One region of the Cryobacterium roopkundense genome, then DNA from elsewhere that is predicted to be linked to it. Evidence: predicted binding sites of a transcription regulator. Region 1 holds the regulator's gene; the other holds the start of a gene.

Region 1 (7,986 bases):
TCGCCCCGAGCAGTTCGGCGGGTGGCCGCGTGCGGGCAGCGGATGCCGCGGGCGCGTCGGCGACGCCCGCCGCGGCATCCGCTTCGGCCAGCCGCTCCGTGTAGATCTCGTTGAACCGTGCGGTGAGGCGCTCGGTCAGGCGCCGGGAGTTGGCGAACACTATCGACGAGGAATGCGCGAGCACCTCGTCGACGATGGCCTCCTCGACATGCGGCCAGATCGACCCGGTCTGCGGCGCGGCTGCCGAAGTCGATCCTTCGCGCGGGGCCACCGGCCCCAACTGGCTCATGTCGTCGACCGGCACGACGACGCGCAGGTCGAACCTCTTCGGCGACGTGGGCGCTACGATCTGCACGGGGGCGCTTCCGCCGAGGAATCGAGCCACCTCGGTGTGCGGGCGCACCGTGGCGGAGAGGCCGATGCGCTGGGCCGGCTTAGCCAGCAGAGCGTCAAGCCGTTCGAGTGACACGGCGAGGTGTGCGCCTCGCTTGCTCGCCGCCACGGCGTGTACCTCGTCGATGATCACGGTGTGGACTCCGCGCAGGGACTCCCGCGCCGCGGAGGTGAGCAGCAGGAACAGGGACTCTGGGGTGGTGATGAGGATATCGGGCGGCGATTTCACGAGGCTCCGGCGCTCCGATGCCGGGGTGTCGCCCGATCGAACGCCCACCGTCACCTGCGGGGCGGGTAGCCCGAGTCGTTCAGCCGCCCGTGTGATTCCCACCAGCGGGGCGCGGAGGTTGCGCTCAACGTCGACGCCGAGCGCCTTCAACGGCGAGATGTACAGCACTCGAGTGGACGGAGCCGCGGTCGACGATGCTGCCGGCGTGGTTCCGCGCGCCGCGAGTCGGTCGATGGCCCACAGAAAGGCGGCGAGCGTTTTACCGGAGCCTGTGGGCGCCACCACGAGCGCGTGCGACCCACCGGAGATGGCCTGCCAGGCACCCAGCTGCGCCGCGGTGGGCGCCGCGAAAGCCTCTTCGAACCACGCCCGGGTCGCGGGCGAAAACCGATCCAGCACCGTCATGATTCTATTCTGGCTCCGCCCACCGTCACGCGGACGCGACGAGCTGTACACGCAGGGAATCCACGCCCGTCGCGATCAGATCATTCTCCGCCCAGCGAGAGGCCAGCCGAGCGAGCGTGGCATCGAGCTCGACCTGGGTGAGCCCGACGACAAGTTCGAGGCGCACCACAAGCTCCGGACCGCTCATCCGGGCGGCGGGATCCCCGGCAACCAACTGCACCGACAGCACCGACAGTTCCGAAGAAACGGATGCCTCGAACGCCGTCCTCACGGGCACACTCGCGTAGCTGGGAGTCCACGGGGCCGACTGGGCGATTGCCCACAAAGCCGGGCGGCGTATCACGTACTCCGTCGGTGATGTCGGGTCGATCACGACGAGGTCGGTATTCTCCTGGGCGGCGGCGAGGGCCACTCGAACGGCATCGGCGGGAACCGGGCGTGCGTCGGGGTTCCACACCTTCATGGCCGCGGCGGACGTGAAAGCCGGGAGCACGTTGCGCCCGTCGGGACCGGCGACCGTAATGATCGACAGCTCCTGCGTCTTGTCGATCGTGACGCCGTACTCGTTCTCGCCGGCCTCACCGAGCGCGGTCACCAGCGGAATAAGGAGCCTGGATGCGCGGAGAGCGTCCACGACGCCTTCCTCACCGATTTCGCGCGCGCGGAAACTGCGCAGGGCTGCGGTTAACGCTTCGGGGGCGAGCCCGTCGTCGTCGGCGCTGTCGTTGGGTTCGAATGTGCGCCCCGCCCAGGGCTGGCCCGCGGAATCCGCGCCACCGCGTGCATCCGTCAGCCCTGGCCCGTCGGGTCGACCGGTGGAACCGAGGTTACGAGCCCGAGACATCCAGGGCCTCGGCGAGGGTGAACGCACCGGCGTAGAGTGCCTTCCCGACGATGGCGCCCTCCAGCCCCAGGGGCACGAGTTCGCGTAGGGCAATGAGATCGTCCAGGCTCGACACGCCACCTGAGGCGATGACCGGGCGGCGGGTCTTGTCCAGGATCTGACGCAGCAAGTCAATGTTCGGCCCCTGCAGGGTGCCGTCCTTGGTCACGTCGGTCACGACATAGCGGGCGCAGCCGGCGGCTTCGAGACGCCCGAGAACCTGCCACAGGTCGCCTCCGTCCTTGGTCCACCCGCGCGCAGCGAGGGTGGTGCCGCGCACGTCGAGTCCCACGGCCACCGCCTCGCCGTACTGCGCGATGACGCTCGCGGCCCACTCGGGGTTTTCGAGCGCTGCGGTTCCGAGGTTGATGCGTTCGACGCCCGTGCTGAGGGCTGCTTCGAGCGACTCGTCGTCACGGATCCCGCCAGACAACTCGATATTGACGCCCTTCACCTGGCGAATGACCTTCTTGATAACGCTCGTGTTGTTTCCGCGACCGAACGCTGCGTCGAGGTCGACGAGGTGAATCCACTCCGCCCCCTGACGCACCCAGTCGGCGGCCGCATCATCGGGCGTGCCGTAATTGGTTTCGGTACCGGCGCGGCCCTGGGTCAGACGTACGGCCTTACCGTCGGCGACGTCGACGGCCGGCAAAAGCACGAGACGGGGGGTGGTGTTGAACTCACTCATGATTTTCCTTGATTGTGTGACAGAGCCTGATGGTGTGATAAATACTTACTCGTGAAGGGTGCTGAGCCAATTCGTGAGCAGGCGAATACCCGCGTCCCCGGACTTCTCCGGATGGAATTGGGTCGCCGACAGCGGCCCATTCTCGACGGCGGCCAGAAACGGCGCCCCGTGGTCCGCCCAGGTGAGGCAGGGCTGAGGAAAGGGCGGCTGCACGTCGAGCGTCCACGACTGCGCGGCGTAAGAGTGCACGAAATAGAAGCGTTCGTCTTCGATGCCGCTGAACAACCTTGAATCCGGGCCTGCGGCTACGGTGTTCCACCCCATGTGGGGCAGTACTGCGGCCGGAAGCTCCGTGACAGTTCCCGGCCATTCGCCGAGTCCCTCAGTGTCGATGCCGCGCTCGACGCCGCGCTCGAAGAGCACCTGCATGCCGACGCAGATTCCGAGCACTGCCCGCCCACCGGCCAGCCGTCGGTCGACGATCTCATCGCCGCGCACGCCCTTCAGAGCGCTCATGACCGCGCTGAAAGCACCGACGCCGGGAACGACGAGGCCGTGGGCTTCGAGTGCGATCCCGCGATCGTGCGTGAGGGTGACGTCGGCGCCGGCAAGCTCCAAGGCCTTCACTGCCGAGTGAACGTTGCCCGTTCCGTAGTCCAAGACGACGACGCGCGTCACAGAGCGCCCTTCGTCGAGGGGATCCCGGTCACGAGCGGGTCGAGCGCCTTGGCCAGCCGAAAGGCTCGAGCGAAGGCCTTGAACTCCGCTTCCGCGATGTGGTGCGGGTCTCGGCCGCCCAGCACGGTGACGTGCATGGTGAGGCCGGCGTTGAAAGCAATAGCCTCGAAGACGTGGCGCACCATGGATCCGGTGAAGTGTCCACCGATGAGGTGAAACTCAAAACCGGCAGGCTCGCCGGAGTGCACAAGGTAGGGCCGACCCGAAACGTCCACGACAGCCTGGGCAAGGGCTTCGTCCAGGGGAACGAGGGCATCTCCGTAGCGGGCAATGCCCGACTTGTCGCCGAGTGCCTGTTTGATGGCCCGGCCGAGCACAATACCGACGTCTTCCACCGTGTGGTGAACGTCGATGTCAGTGTCGCCGTGTGCCCTCACGGCGAGGTCCGTCAGGGAGTGCTTCGCGAAGGCCGTGAGCAGGTGATCGAAGAACGGCACAGTCGTATTGATGTCGCTCACCCCCGTACCGTCGAGGTTGAGCGACAGCTCGATGCTCGATTCACTGGTCTCGCGCTGCAGGTGGGCGTCGCGCGGCGCGGCCGCAGGTGAAGAAGAACTCATGTGCCTAGTTTATTCGGCTTCAGCCCCGGTCGCCCGACCGAGCCGTTCCAGTGCCTCCACGAAGGCGGTGGTCTCGGCTCGCGTGCCGGCCGTCACCCGGAGGTGACCGGGGATTCCAATGTCGCGGATGAGAATGCCCTCGGCGAGGAGCGCCTCAAAGGTGGCGTGCGGGTCGGCGACGCCACCGAAGAGAACGAAGTTACTGCCGCTCTCGTGCGGGGCGTACCCGAGTCGCGTCAGCTCCTGTACCAGGCGGTCGCGCTGTCCGCGGATGTCATCGACCATCGCGAGCATCTCGTCGGTGTGCGCGAGCGCGGCGTTCGCGGCCGCCTGGGTGAGGGCAGACAGGTGGTACGGCAGGCGCACCAGGCGCAGCGCATCCGTCACGGCCGGGTCCGCTGCGAGGTATCCCACGCGGGCCCCGGCAAAGGCGAACGCCTTGCTCATGGTGCGAGACACGAGCAGGCGCTCGCGCCCGGGGAGAAGGCTAAGGGCGCTCGGGGTGCCAACCGGGCCGAACTCGGCATAGGCCTCATCGACGACGACGATCCCGGTACTCGCCTCGTAGACGGCGGCAATCGTGTCGAGGGACAGCGGTGTGCCGGTGGGGTTGTTTGGAGAACACAGAAAGACGAGGTCGGGGTTGGTGCGGGTGACCCACGCGACGGCGGTGTCGGGCGACAACCGATAGTCGGCGTCTCGATCGCCCGCGACCCACTCGGTTCCGGTGCCGGAGGCGAGTATAGAGTACATCGAATACGTGGGTACGAACCCGAGCAGCGACCGGCCCGGACCCCCGAAAGCCTGCAACACCTGCTGAAGCACCTCATTGGATCCGTTGCCGGCCCATATATTATTCGCAGTGAGGCCATGCCCGAGGTAGCCGGCGAGCCGTTCGCGGAGTTCGGTGAATTCCCGGTCCGGATATCGGTTCACGGTCTGCACGGCCTGCGCAAGCGCACGCACGATATCCACGGCTACCGGCTCGGGAATCGGGTGGGTGTTCTCGTTCACGTTGAGCGCAACGGGCACGTGAAGTTGCGGGGCTCCGTAGGGAACCTGACCACGAAGGTCGTCGCGCAGGGGAAGATCGCTGAGAAGAGTCACTCTTCCATGCTAGAGCCGAAGCGCGGCACTAGTAGCCGGTTGGCAGCGCCAGACGCTGCCCCGGCTGCACGGAGTCGCCCGGCATCTGGTTGAGACTCATGATCTCGACGATGACATCGCGAGGGTCCTTGGACGGTGCGATGTTTTGGGCCACGTCCCACAGCGACTCCCCGGCAGCGACAGTGACGTACGTGAACGACACGAGCTCCGTCTGCAACGGGCCGGTTGCCGGGCCAGCACCAGCGGCGAACGCGCCGCCCCCATTGAGCGCCAACACTATAGCGGCGGCCACGACGGGCGCCGCCACGAGCGCCATGATGACGCCCCGTCCGCGGCGAGTCAGTCGAAGCTTTGTTGTGGTGAGAGTTGCACTCATGTCGAACCTCCAGGTGTTGGTCGTGCAGTTCCGTACCCGCCCCTCGGCCGGGAGGGCCGGGTACGAAACTATGTTCCGAATGTATCTTCGAATATTCGAACAATCAACCCTTTTCAAGACTTTTTCCATAAATTGATCGCGACATGATCGAATAGATGTTTGTCTAGGACGTTCAAACTGGATAAAGTTTCGATAGAGAAGATGTTCATTTCACACTTCACCAGACACCACCGACATTCCCGATCAACGGCCGAGATTTCAGGCCGCATCGGGACCGACTCGAGGAGCGACAACGTGACGACAGACACCAGCGGTTCCCGCGAAAAGGGCGGCACCAGACGCCGCAAAAGCCTGAGCGAGCGACAGCTCGCCATCCTCGACGTGATCCAGAGATCGGTCAGCCAGCGCGGGTACCCGCCGAGCATGCGCGAGATCGGGGATGCGGTCGGTCTCGCCTCGTTGTCGAGCGTGACCCACCAGCTCAACCAACTGGAGCTGAGCGGCTACCTCCGCCGCGATCCGAATCGTCCCCGCGCCCTTGAGGTGCTCATCGAGGTACCCCGTGCCGCCGAGGACCCGGCAGCGCGCGAGGGAGAGAGCTTCCACAGCCCGGTACAGGTCGGCGACGCGGCGATGGTTCCCCTCGTCGGTCGGATTGCCGCCGGCGTGCCCATCATGGCCGAGCAGCAGATCGACGAGATCTTTCCCCTTCCCCGCCAGCTCGTAGGCAAGGGCGAACTGTTCATGCTCAAAGTCATCGGTGAGTCCATGATCGACGCGGCAATCTGCGACGGTGACTGGGTGGTCATTCGCCAGCAAAAAACAGCGGAGAACGGCGAAATCGTGGCCGCAATGCTCGACGGCGAGGCGACCGTGAAGGTCTTCCGCCAGCGAGACGGGCACACGTGGCTACTTCCCCGCAACACGAATTTCGAGCCGATCGTCGGGGACTTCGCTGAAATCCTCGGCAAGGTTGTGGCGGTACTCCGTTCCGTCTGAGCCCCCCACAGGCGAGTTCAACTCGCATCGCTCCGACTGACCCACGAAAGGGGACTTGTTACATCCGGCTAACATCTCGGCTTTTCTTGGATTGAACTGGCTCGTTTGGCTTTCAGGTCACGTATGGTCGCTACTAGCCGTTGAACACTGAGCTTGCGTAGTCCGTGAACCGTGGCGTGCACATCGCACCATACCCCGGGGGAAGCATGACGGAGACAACCTCACCGAATAGTCCGACAGCGGATGGTCCGACAGCGGGTGGTCCGACAGCGGGTGGTCCGACAGCGGACCGTTCAGCCACCAGCGACGCCGAGTCGGCCAGGCCTGCTCACTATAAACGGTTCTATCTGTCGGTCACCACGAAGTTCGTGATCGCCGTCACCTTTGCAGTCCTGTGGACAAGCGTGGCCGTGTGGTTGTCTCAGCCCTGGATCAAAGACCTGACAGAGTCATTCGGAGCGCCCGTGGCGTGGATAATCGTGTCCCTCGTGGCCTATCTACCCGGGTACGTTGTCGCTCTGATGGCCATGTCTCTCATTCTCGATCGCCAGCCGCCCCTGCGTGTGCTGAATCCGACCAGCCCGCTCACGATCATCGTGGCCGCCCGCAACGAAATGACCGGGATCGCGGAGACCATGCGCTGTATCGGTCGCACGGACTACGCGGGCCCCGTGACGGTGATTCTTGCGGACAACGGCTCGACGGACGACACTGCCCGATTCGCCGAACTCGCTGCGGTTGAGATGGGCATGGACCTTCTGATCGTGAGGGAGGAACGCCCCGGAAAGTCCCACGCTCTAAACACGGCTCTCGAGCACGTCACCACGACATACGTCATCACCGTCGACGCCGACACGCTGCTGCACCGCGACGCACTGCGTCGATTGATCTCCAGACTCGAATCTGCGCCACAGAACACGGTGGCCGTGGCCGGAACGGTCCTTGTTCGCAATTCGCGCACGAACCTTCTCACCCGCATGCAGGAGTGGGATTACTACCTCGGTATCGCTGGCGTCAAGCGCATGCAGGGGCTGTACCAGTCCACCCTCGTGGCTCAGGGCGCCTTCTCGGTCTACCTTGCCGACAGCGTGCGCGGGATCGGCGGGTGGCCCGATGCCATCGGGGAGGACATCGTGATGACGTGGAAACTCCTCGAACAGGGCGACCGGGTGATCTTCGAACCCACCGCCGTCGCGTTCACCGATGCCCCCGACGCTGTGAAGCACTTCATGCGCCAGCGCTCACGCTGGGCACGGGGAATGCTCGAAGGCCTTCGCGCGGTGCCGCCGTGGCGCCAAACGAGACGATTGGCCGGAATGATCGCCGGCATCAACCTCTTGATCCCGCTGCTCGACATCGGCTACGCCCTCATCTGGCTCCCCGGACTGCTGATCTTCGTCTTCCTCGGAGATCCGACAATCGTGTCGATCTGGGCGCTGACCGTGATCCCCGCGACGCTCATCATCTACGGCGGCCTGCGTCGCTACCAACGTCTGCGCGTCTTCGGGCCGCTCGGCCTGTTCGTGCGCAAGAACCTGCGCGGCTATCTGTCGTTCCTCCTCTTCTACCAGGTCTTCTGCTCGGTCGCCTCCCTCGTGGGCTACG
Region 2 (7,986 bases), 2.3 Mb from region 1:
CGTCGCGTTCTGTTCGACGACCATCAGCCAAGCGGGGGCCCTTGTCGTGGGGGACGCCCACGAGGACGCACGGTTCAGGGAGTATCCCCTCGTGACCGGGAACCCGGGCGTTCGTTTCTATGCGGGGTACCCCATCGAGGCTCCCGGCGGCGAACGCCTCGGTGCTCTCTGCCTGATCGACTCTCAGCCGCGGGCGTTCACCGACGCGGAGGCGGTGCTTCTGCGGGAATTAGCGCACTGGGTGCAGAACGAGCTGTCGGCGACCACTGAGCTCGACCGGGCCGCCGAGGTGCAGCGCGGTCTCCTGCCGAAGGCCTTCATCAGCCTGCCCGGGTTTCAGGTTGCCGGCGGGTGCGCGCCGACTCGCGCCGTGGGCGGCGACTTCTATGACTGGTATCCGGTGGGGGAGGGAGCGGCGTTCACCCTGGCCGATGTCATGGGCAAGGGGCTCGGCGCGGGGATCATTGCGGCCACCGTGCGCGCGGTGCTGCGGGCGGGATCGCGGCTCGGAACGGTGGGTGACGCTGTCGCTGTGGCGGCGTCGACGCTCGAGCAAGACCTCGAGGAAGCCGGCAGCTTCGTCACGCTCTTTCATGCCCGTCTCGACATGGACACCGGTGCGGTGCGATTCGTTGATGCCGGGCATGGTCTCTCGCTCGTGCTTCACGCTGATGGTTCGAGCGAACGATTGACCTCTCTTGGCCTGCCGCTCGGCTTTGGCGGTGACGTCGAGTGGGAGGAACGGGCTGTCACGCTCGGCTGGGGCGACACTCTGGTATCGGTCAGTGACGGAGTTCTCGACCTCTTCGACGGAACTCTCGCATCGCTCCGGGATGTCGACGAGATTGTGCGCCGGTCCGCGACCGCGCAAACCGCCGTCGATGCTCTGCTGGCTCTGGCCGGAACAACGGCGCCCGACGACGTCACGGCGATCGTCATTCGTCGGGTGGACCGGCGACGGCGAGCGGGCGATCAGGCCGCGGAGACGGGTGCGCGCTCGTGACCCGGTTGGGGTGACGGGCGCGTCCGAAGCCCGTCGTGGTCGACTGTACACTCGGAAGCGTGAATTCAACGGAACCCGTAGACGTCGTTCTCATCGGCGGCGGTATCATGAGCGCCACCCTCGGCATGCTTCTCAAAGAACTGCAGCCGTCGTGGAGAATCGAAGTTTACGAGCGTCTCGGCGAGCTCGCCCAGGAAAGCTCGAACCCCTGGAACAACGCGGGCACCGGCCACGCCGCGCTCTGTGAGCTCAACTACATGCCCGAATCGCCCGATGGCAAGCTCACCGCTGACAAGGCCGTCAGCATCAACGAGCAGTTCCAGATCAGCCGTCAGCTCTGGGCGCACCTGGTGAAGACCGGCGCGCTGCCCGAGCCGGGGCGTTTCATCAACTCCACGCCGCACATGACCTTCGTGCAGGGCAAGGCCAACGTTGCCTACCTGCGCCAGCGTCACGAGGTGCTCAAGAACCAGCCACTGTTCGCCGGCATGGAATTCAGCGACGACCCCGCGGTCATCGGCGGCTGGACCCCGCTGATCACCAAGAAGCGCCCCACCGGGCAGAAGATCGCCGCGACGCGCAGCAACCTCGGCACCGACGTGGACTTCGGCGCCCTCACCTCGTTCATGTTCGACGACCTCGCCCGCCACGGCGTCGAGGTGAAGATGAACCAGCAGGTCACTGACCTCACCCAGAACACAGACGGATCGTGGCGCATCAAGCTGCTGCGCCAGGTGGGCCAGACCCGCAGCACCGTCAACGCGAAGTTCGTCTTCGTGGGTGCCGGCGGCGGCGGGCTCGCGCTGCTGCAGAAGAGCGGAATCCCCGAGATCAAGGGCTTCGGCGGATTCCCGATCAGCGGCCAGTTCCTGCGCACCACGAACCCCGAGCTCGTGGCCCAGCACCAGGCGAAGGTCTACGGCAAGGCCGGCGTCGGCGCCCCGCCCATGTCGGTGCCGCACCTTGACACCCGCGTGGTCGACGGCGAAATGTCGCTGCTGTTCGGCCCGTACGCCGGCTTCAGCCCCAAGTTCCTCAAGACGAGCACGTGGCTCGACCTGCCGTTCTCGATTCGCGCGCACAACCTCGGCCCGATGCTCGCCGTGGCCCGCCACAACTTCGACCTAATGAAGTACCTGATCGGCGAAGTGTTCGCCTCGCGGGGTTCCAAACTCAAGGCCCTGCAGGAGTTCGTGCCCACCGCCAAGATGGCCGACTGGGAACTCATCACGGCCGGCCAGCGCGTGCAGGTCATGAAGAAGGATGCCGCCAAGGGCGGCGTGCTGCAGATGGGCACCGAGGTCATCACCTCCGCCGACGGCACGATCGCCGGCCTGCTCGGGGCCTCCCCTGGGGCCTCGACCGCCGCGCCCATCATGGTGGACCTGCTCGCGCGCTGCTTCCCCGACCGCATTGCGGGCTGGGAACCCCAGCTGCGCACCATGATCCCGAGCTACGGCACGAAGCTCTCCGACGATCCAGCAGCGGCCGCTGCGTCGCTCGCGGCGACCGCCGAGGTCTTGAACCTCACCGCCTGACCCGCCGCATCCGCTCGCACAACCGGTCATGGTGAAACACGCCGCCCGCGCTGCCACGCTGGGCGGAGTGTCCTGAATTTCTTCGGTTCTACCGCGCGGGAGCGGATGCCCCAGCAAGCGGGGACGGACGTCGGCCCGATACGCTGAACTGCATGGACTCTGTCGAATTCAGGCCGGAACGCAGCCAATACGTCTACACCTTCGGGGGTGCGGACCCGGTGAAACGCGTGAGGCCCGGCACCCTGCTCACTCTGTGGTCGGAGGACGCCTTCAACCATGCCATCACCTCCGTCAACGATGTGGCGAGCCAGGTGATCGACTTCCGTTACCTGAACCCGCAGACCGGACCGTTCTACGTTGAGGGCGCCGAACCGGGGGATACCCTGGCCATCCACGTGGTCGACCTGGTTCCGGCGCGAAGTTGGGGCGCATCCGCTGCAATTCCGTTTTTCGGTGGCATGACCAGCACGGATCGCACCGCGCTGCTGCAGCAGGCGCTGCCGGAAGCCACGTGGGTTTATGAGGTCGACACGGCGGCGCGAACCGTGGGATTTCAAGCCCGCTTCGGTGACTTCGAGGTGGCGCTGCCGCTCGAACCCATGCTCGGCACCGTGGGAGTGGCGCCTGCAGGCCATGAGGTGCGCTCGTCGCTCGTGCCTGAGCGATTCGGCGGAAACATGGATACCCCGGAGATCAAGGCCGGCACCACGGTGTTCCTCGGGGTGAACGTGGAGGGAGCGCTGTTCTCGATCGGGGACGGCCACTACCGCCAGGGCGAGGGAGAGGCTTGCGGCACCGCGGTGGAGGGCGCCATGAACTCCACCATTCTCGTGGACCTTATCAAGGGTCGGGCGCCGCTCTGGCCCCGACTCGAAACCGACGATTACTGGATGATCGTGGGATCCTCCCGGCCCATGGAAGATTCATGGCGCATCGCGCAGCTCGAGATGATCCGTTGGTTCGGCGAACTCTTCGACCTGCACGAAATGGATGCCTACCAGCTGCTCAGCCAGGTGGCCGAGGCACCGATTGCCAACGTGGTCGACCCGAACTACAGCGTGGTGGTGAAGGTGCGCAAGTCGCTCTTCCCGGCGGCCCATGCCTTTGACGGGATGCACCGCGACCTGCGCTCAAGGGCCGCGACCCGCTGACGCGGCCCCACCCCCGCACAGGATCCCGGAGGAACTGGCGCGCGAATGGCCACCCTGTCCTCACCGCCTCACCGCCTCACTGCTTCACTGCTTCACCCAATCGAAGGAATGACCATGGACCTGCGAATTGCCAATAAGACAGCCCTCGTTACCGGCGGCACCAAAGGAATCGGGCGCGCGATCGTCGACGCATTCGTCGCAGAGGGCGCCAACGTGGCCTTCTGTGCCCGAAGTGCCGACGAGGTGGCGGCGACGGAAGCCGCTTTCGCATCCGCTCCGGTCACCGTGGTGGGCACTGTGCTCGACGTGCGCGACACCGCCTGTCTCACGGCGTGGGTGAATGACACCGCGGAGCGCTTCGGCGGCCTCGACATGATCGTGAGCAACGTGAGTGCCCTCGCTATCCCCGACACGGCGCAGAATTGGGTCGACTCTCTCGAGATCGACTTGATGGGTACCGTCAATCTCGTGCAGGCAAGCCTGCCATTCCTCGAGAAGAGCAGCGCGGGGTCGATTGTGGCGCTCTCGAGCGTGTCCGGGCGCGAGGTCGACTTCGCCTCCGGACCGTATGGCACCGTGAAGACCGCCATCATCGGGTACATCGCCGGGCTCGCGTTACAGCTTGCCGGGAGAGGCATCCGCGCCAATACGGTGTCGCCGGGCAACACCTATCACGCGGGTGGCGTCTGGGAGAGCCTCGAGGCGAGTGATCGCGAGTTCTTCGACTCGGCGGTGGCATTGAACCCCACGGGCCGCCTGGGTACGCCGCAGGAGATCGCGGCGAGCGTGGTCTTCCTGTCCAGCCCGGTGTCGAGCCGCACCACGGGTGCGAACCTTCTCATTGACGGCGCCCTGACCCGCGGCATCCAGCTCTAGCGCCCCGCCCCTGCCTGCCCGCCCCAGGCAAGACGACACTGCAAGGAGAGCGGATGTCGCGGCCAGCGCTTGCGCCTTACTCGAAGGTGTGTTCGAATAAGGTCATGCGTTGGACCGGTCAGGAACTCACGACGGAGCAGGCCGGCGCCCTTCCCGGTCTCGCCAAGCTCAACAACTTCGTGCGCAGTGTGCAGACGCCCGAGTTCGCCGGCATCACCTTCCACGAGATCCTCGCCAAGAGCGCGCTCAACCGAGTGCCCGGCCAGTCCGCCCTGCCGTTCGGCTACACGATCAACCCGTATCGGGGCTGCTCGCACGCGTGCGCCTACTGCTTCGCGCGGCCCACCCACGAGTACCTCAATCTCGACGCCGGGAAGGACTTCGACAGCGAGATCATCGTGAAGGTGAACGTGGCCGAGGTGCTGAGAAAGGAGCTGGCTAAGCCCGGCTGGGGCAAGCATCCGGTTGCGTTGGGCACCAACACCGACCCGTATCAGCGCGCCGAGGGCCGCTATCGGCTGATGCCCGGCATCATTGCCGCCCTGGCCGAGTCGGGCACGCCGCTGTCGCTCCTCACCAAGGGAACCCTGCTGCGCCGCGACCTGGATTTGCTGGCCGAGGCGAGCCGGCGCGTGCCCGTCGACATCGCGCTGTCCATCGCCATCTACGACGACAACCTCCAGCAGTCGGTCGAGCCCGGAACCCCCTCGACGAAGGCGCGACTGGCCGCTGTCACCGCGGTTCGCGAGCGGGGCCTTGACTGCGGGGTCTTCATGATGCCCATCCTGCCCTTTCTCACCGACACCCGCGCGCACCTCGACGACGCCCTCCGCCAAGCGAAGGCCGCCGGCGCCTCGAGCGTGCTCTACTGCGCGCTCAACCTGAAGCCCACGGTGAAGCAGTGGTACCTGCAGTGGCTTGAGCGCGACCACCCTCAACTGCTGCCGCGTTACCTCGAGCTCTTCGCCGGCGGCACCTACGCGCCCAAGGAGTACCGCGCCTGGCTCGCCGCGCGCATCAAACCGCTGATCAGGGCGCACGGGCTCGAGGGTGGCCGCACTGATCCCTCCACCGGCGGCCCGCGCTCGAGCGGCCTCGCATCGTCCGGTTCGCTCATCGCGCAGGAAATCCCGCCAGAGCTCGCCCCCACCCTGTTCTGACCATCAGGCCCGACCGCAAAACCGGCTTCTTTGGTCACACGCCGGGTGGGGTGGCGCGAGCGGCGTGTTGCGAGTTTTACCGGTTTTACGGCGTGGGGGAGTACCCGGCGCAGCGACCGGGCCGAGCAGTGCCAGCGCCCGTCGGGGCGTACTCCACGTCTCAGGTGGCATACTCAGAATGAGGGGGATTCCATGACTCTTGGATTACCGGGCCATCTTGTACAGTCAGCGCTCAGTCGCGCCCTCGCCCGCGCCACGCACTGGTTCGGCCTGATCTGCCTGTTCGGTGCGCTTGCCGCGGTCGGGCTGCTCAGCATGACCCGCGCCGGCTCCGAACTCACCGTCACCGTCGCCGTGATCCTGGGTATGGCCGGCCTCCTCGTGGTGCTCGCCCGGCGCCGCACCGTGCTGGTCTCCCTCGCCTATCTGCTCACCGGAACGGCGTGTGTCTACCTCTATACCGACACCGTGTTGAGTGCTCCGGCGGTGCTGCCGGCCTCCATAATCTTTCTCGTCGCCCTGCCCAAGATGGCCCTCGTCATGGTGGGTGGCGCCGGTTCTGGCCTGTTTCTCGGCGCGTTGTGGAGCACGGCCGGCTTCCTCCTCGCCGAGGGCGCGGCCCTGCTGGCCATGGCGCACGCCGGTGTGATCGGGGGCCGGGACTTCTTCACCGTCTCCGCCTACGTCTTCCTCACCACGGTGTTGTTGCTGGCCGGGCTCGGTCGTCGTCGGGGCAGGCTCGCCCAGCCCGCCCTGCTCCGCGCCGCCGAGGACGATGCGGCGAGCACGCTCCGGGACGCCCTCGACAATCGCTCGATCGCCCTGATCAACGACACGACCGTCACCCAGCTGGTGGCGCTGGCCAACGCCGTTCCGGGCGCCGTGAGCCCTCACCTGCACATGGGCTTGACGGGCGCGCTGCACGTACTGCGCGATACCGACTGGCTCACCGACGCCGACCCTCACGAGCCCGGCGACCTGGCCGCGAGCGCACTGTTCCGCGCCATCGACCGCTGTCGATCCGGGGGGCTCATCGTGGAGATCACGGGCGACAGCAACGCCCTCGACCGCCTCACCGCTGCGGTCGACCGCGAGCTCGCCCTTGCGGCCGAGCACTGCCTGGGCAATGTGCTCCTGCACGCCGGGGTGACCGCCGCCGAGGTGAGCGTTGAAAGCGACGACGACACCGTCTCGGTGATGATAGCGGATGCCGGCAGCGGCTTCACTCTCACCGGCTCCAGTCGCGGCCGGCTCGGCCTCCGACAGTCGGTGCGTCGCCGTGTCGACAGGGTAGGCGGCTCCGTCGAGATCTGGACCCGGCCGGGCGCCGGCACCACGGTGCGCCTCACGGTGCCCGTCGCCGTGCCGGACGCCGTGCCAACCCTCGCCCTCGCCGCTCGGCCCAGCCGATGAGCGCGCCAGACGCCACGCAGCAGCGCCTCGACCCGATCGGCGGGCTCGCGGCCTGGCCGCTCGCCCCCGTCACCGCGCTGATCGTGGTGGCCTACGCGGTCTTCTCCACGCTCACCCAGTCCGGCGAGGTGCAGAACGAGCTCTTCACGGCCCTCGGCGTCGTGGCGATGTCCCTCGCTGCCGGCGTGCTCGTGTGGGCTGCGCTGCCGGAGAGTGCTCCGTTCGAGCGCCGCTCGACCGTGCTCATGGTGAGCCTCGCGCTGCTGGGTTACGTCTTCGAGCAGCTCGGCATGTGGGGCCACAACGAGTCAGTGCACAACGATTTCGGCCAGATCGGCCTCGGCCTGCTCATCATGGCGCTCGCGCCGTTCCGGCCCTGGCGTGAAATGGTCGCCGTGGCGCTCGGGGCGACACTGGTCGTGGCGTTTGGCGCCCTCGCCCAGGCGGACTCCCTCGGCGGCGCCACCCCGCCGGCAATCTTCGCCATTCTCGCCGCGGTGCAGTTGCTCGCGCCCGCCTTGGCCGGTGCCGCCTACTGCCGCCAGGTGGTGAAGGCCATTCGGATCTGGCAAACGGATGCCCAGCGGTCCATTCACCTGCACACCGAAGAGAGCCGAGCGGCCACGTCCAGGGCCGTCGTGCAGCAGAGGATGGCGAGCCTCAACGCGAGCGTGCTGCCGTTCCTCGACGAGATACTCGCCCGCGGCACGGTGACCGCCGCCGACATCGAGCGGGCGCGTTCGCTCGCCGAGCAGGTGCGGCAGAGCCTCGTGGCCGAAACCGACCACACCTGGCTCGACGACCTGCTCGCCCGCGAGCGGTCGGCGTTGGCAGTCGCTGACGGC

The links. Region 1 encodes LexA, which represses DNA repair genes until DNA is damaged. Its sites were predicted from a motif close to TCGAACANNTGTTCGA; they were not measured.
Region 2: the regulator LexA is predicted to act here: its motif matches at 4,649-4,664, upstream of BJ997_RS15125 (Rv2578c family radical SAM protein).

What each region holds. Positions count from the first base shown of each region.
Region 1 is NZ_JACHBQ010000001.1:962,365-970,350, reverse strand. Features, by position in the region: gene BJ997_RS04565 (ATP-dependent helicase) at 1-1,027, opposite strand, end outside; gene BJ997_RS04560 (SseB family protein) at 1,053-1,871, opposite strand; gene priA (bifunctional 1-(5-phosphoribosyl)-5-((5-phosphoribosylamino)methylideneamino)imidazole-4-carboxamide isomerase/phosphoribosylanthranilate isomerase PriA) at 1,855-2,601, opposite strand; gene hisH (imidazole glycerol phosphate synthase subunit HisH) at 2,647-3,279, opposite strand; gene hisB (imidazoleglycerol-phosphate dehydratase HisB) at 3,276-3,899, opposite strand; gene BJ997_RS04540 (histidinol-phosphate transaminase) at 3,909-5,006, opposite strand; gene BJ997_RS04535 (LysM peptidoglycan-binding domain-containing protein) at 5,035-5,382, opposite strand; gene lexA (transcriptional repressor LexA) at 5,677-6,381, shown strand; gene BJ997_RS04525 (glycosyltransferase family 2 protein) at 6,588-7,986, shown strand, end outside.
Region 2 is NZ_JACHBQ010000001.1:3,237,977-3,245,962, reverse strand. Features, by position in the region: gene BJ997_RS15145 (PP2C family protein-serine/threonine phosphatase) at 1-1,003, shown strand, start outside; gene BJ997_RS15140 (malate:quinone oxidoreductase) at 1,063-2,541, shown strand; gene BJ997_RS15135 (acetamidase/formamidase family protein) at 2,694-3,692, shown strand; gene BJ997_RS15130 (SDR family NAD(P)-dependent oxidoreductase) at 3,807-4,568, shown strand; gene BJ997_RS15125 (Rv2578c family radical SAM protein) at 4,673-5,728, shown strand; gene BJ997_RS15120 (sensor histidine kinase) at 5,921-7,141, shown strand; gene BJ997_RS15115 (hypothetical protein) at 7,138-7,986, shown strand, end outside.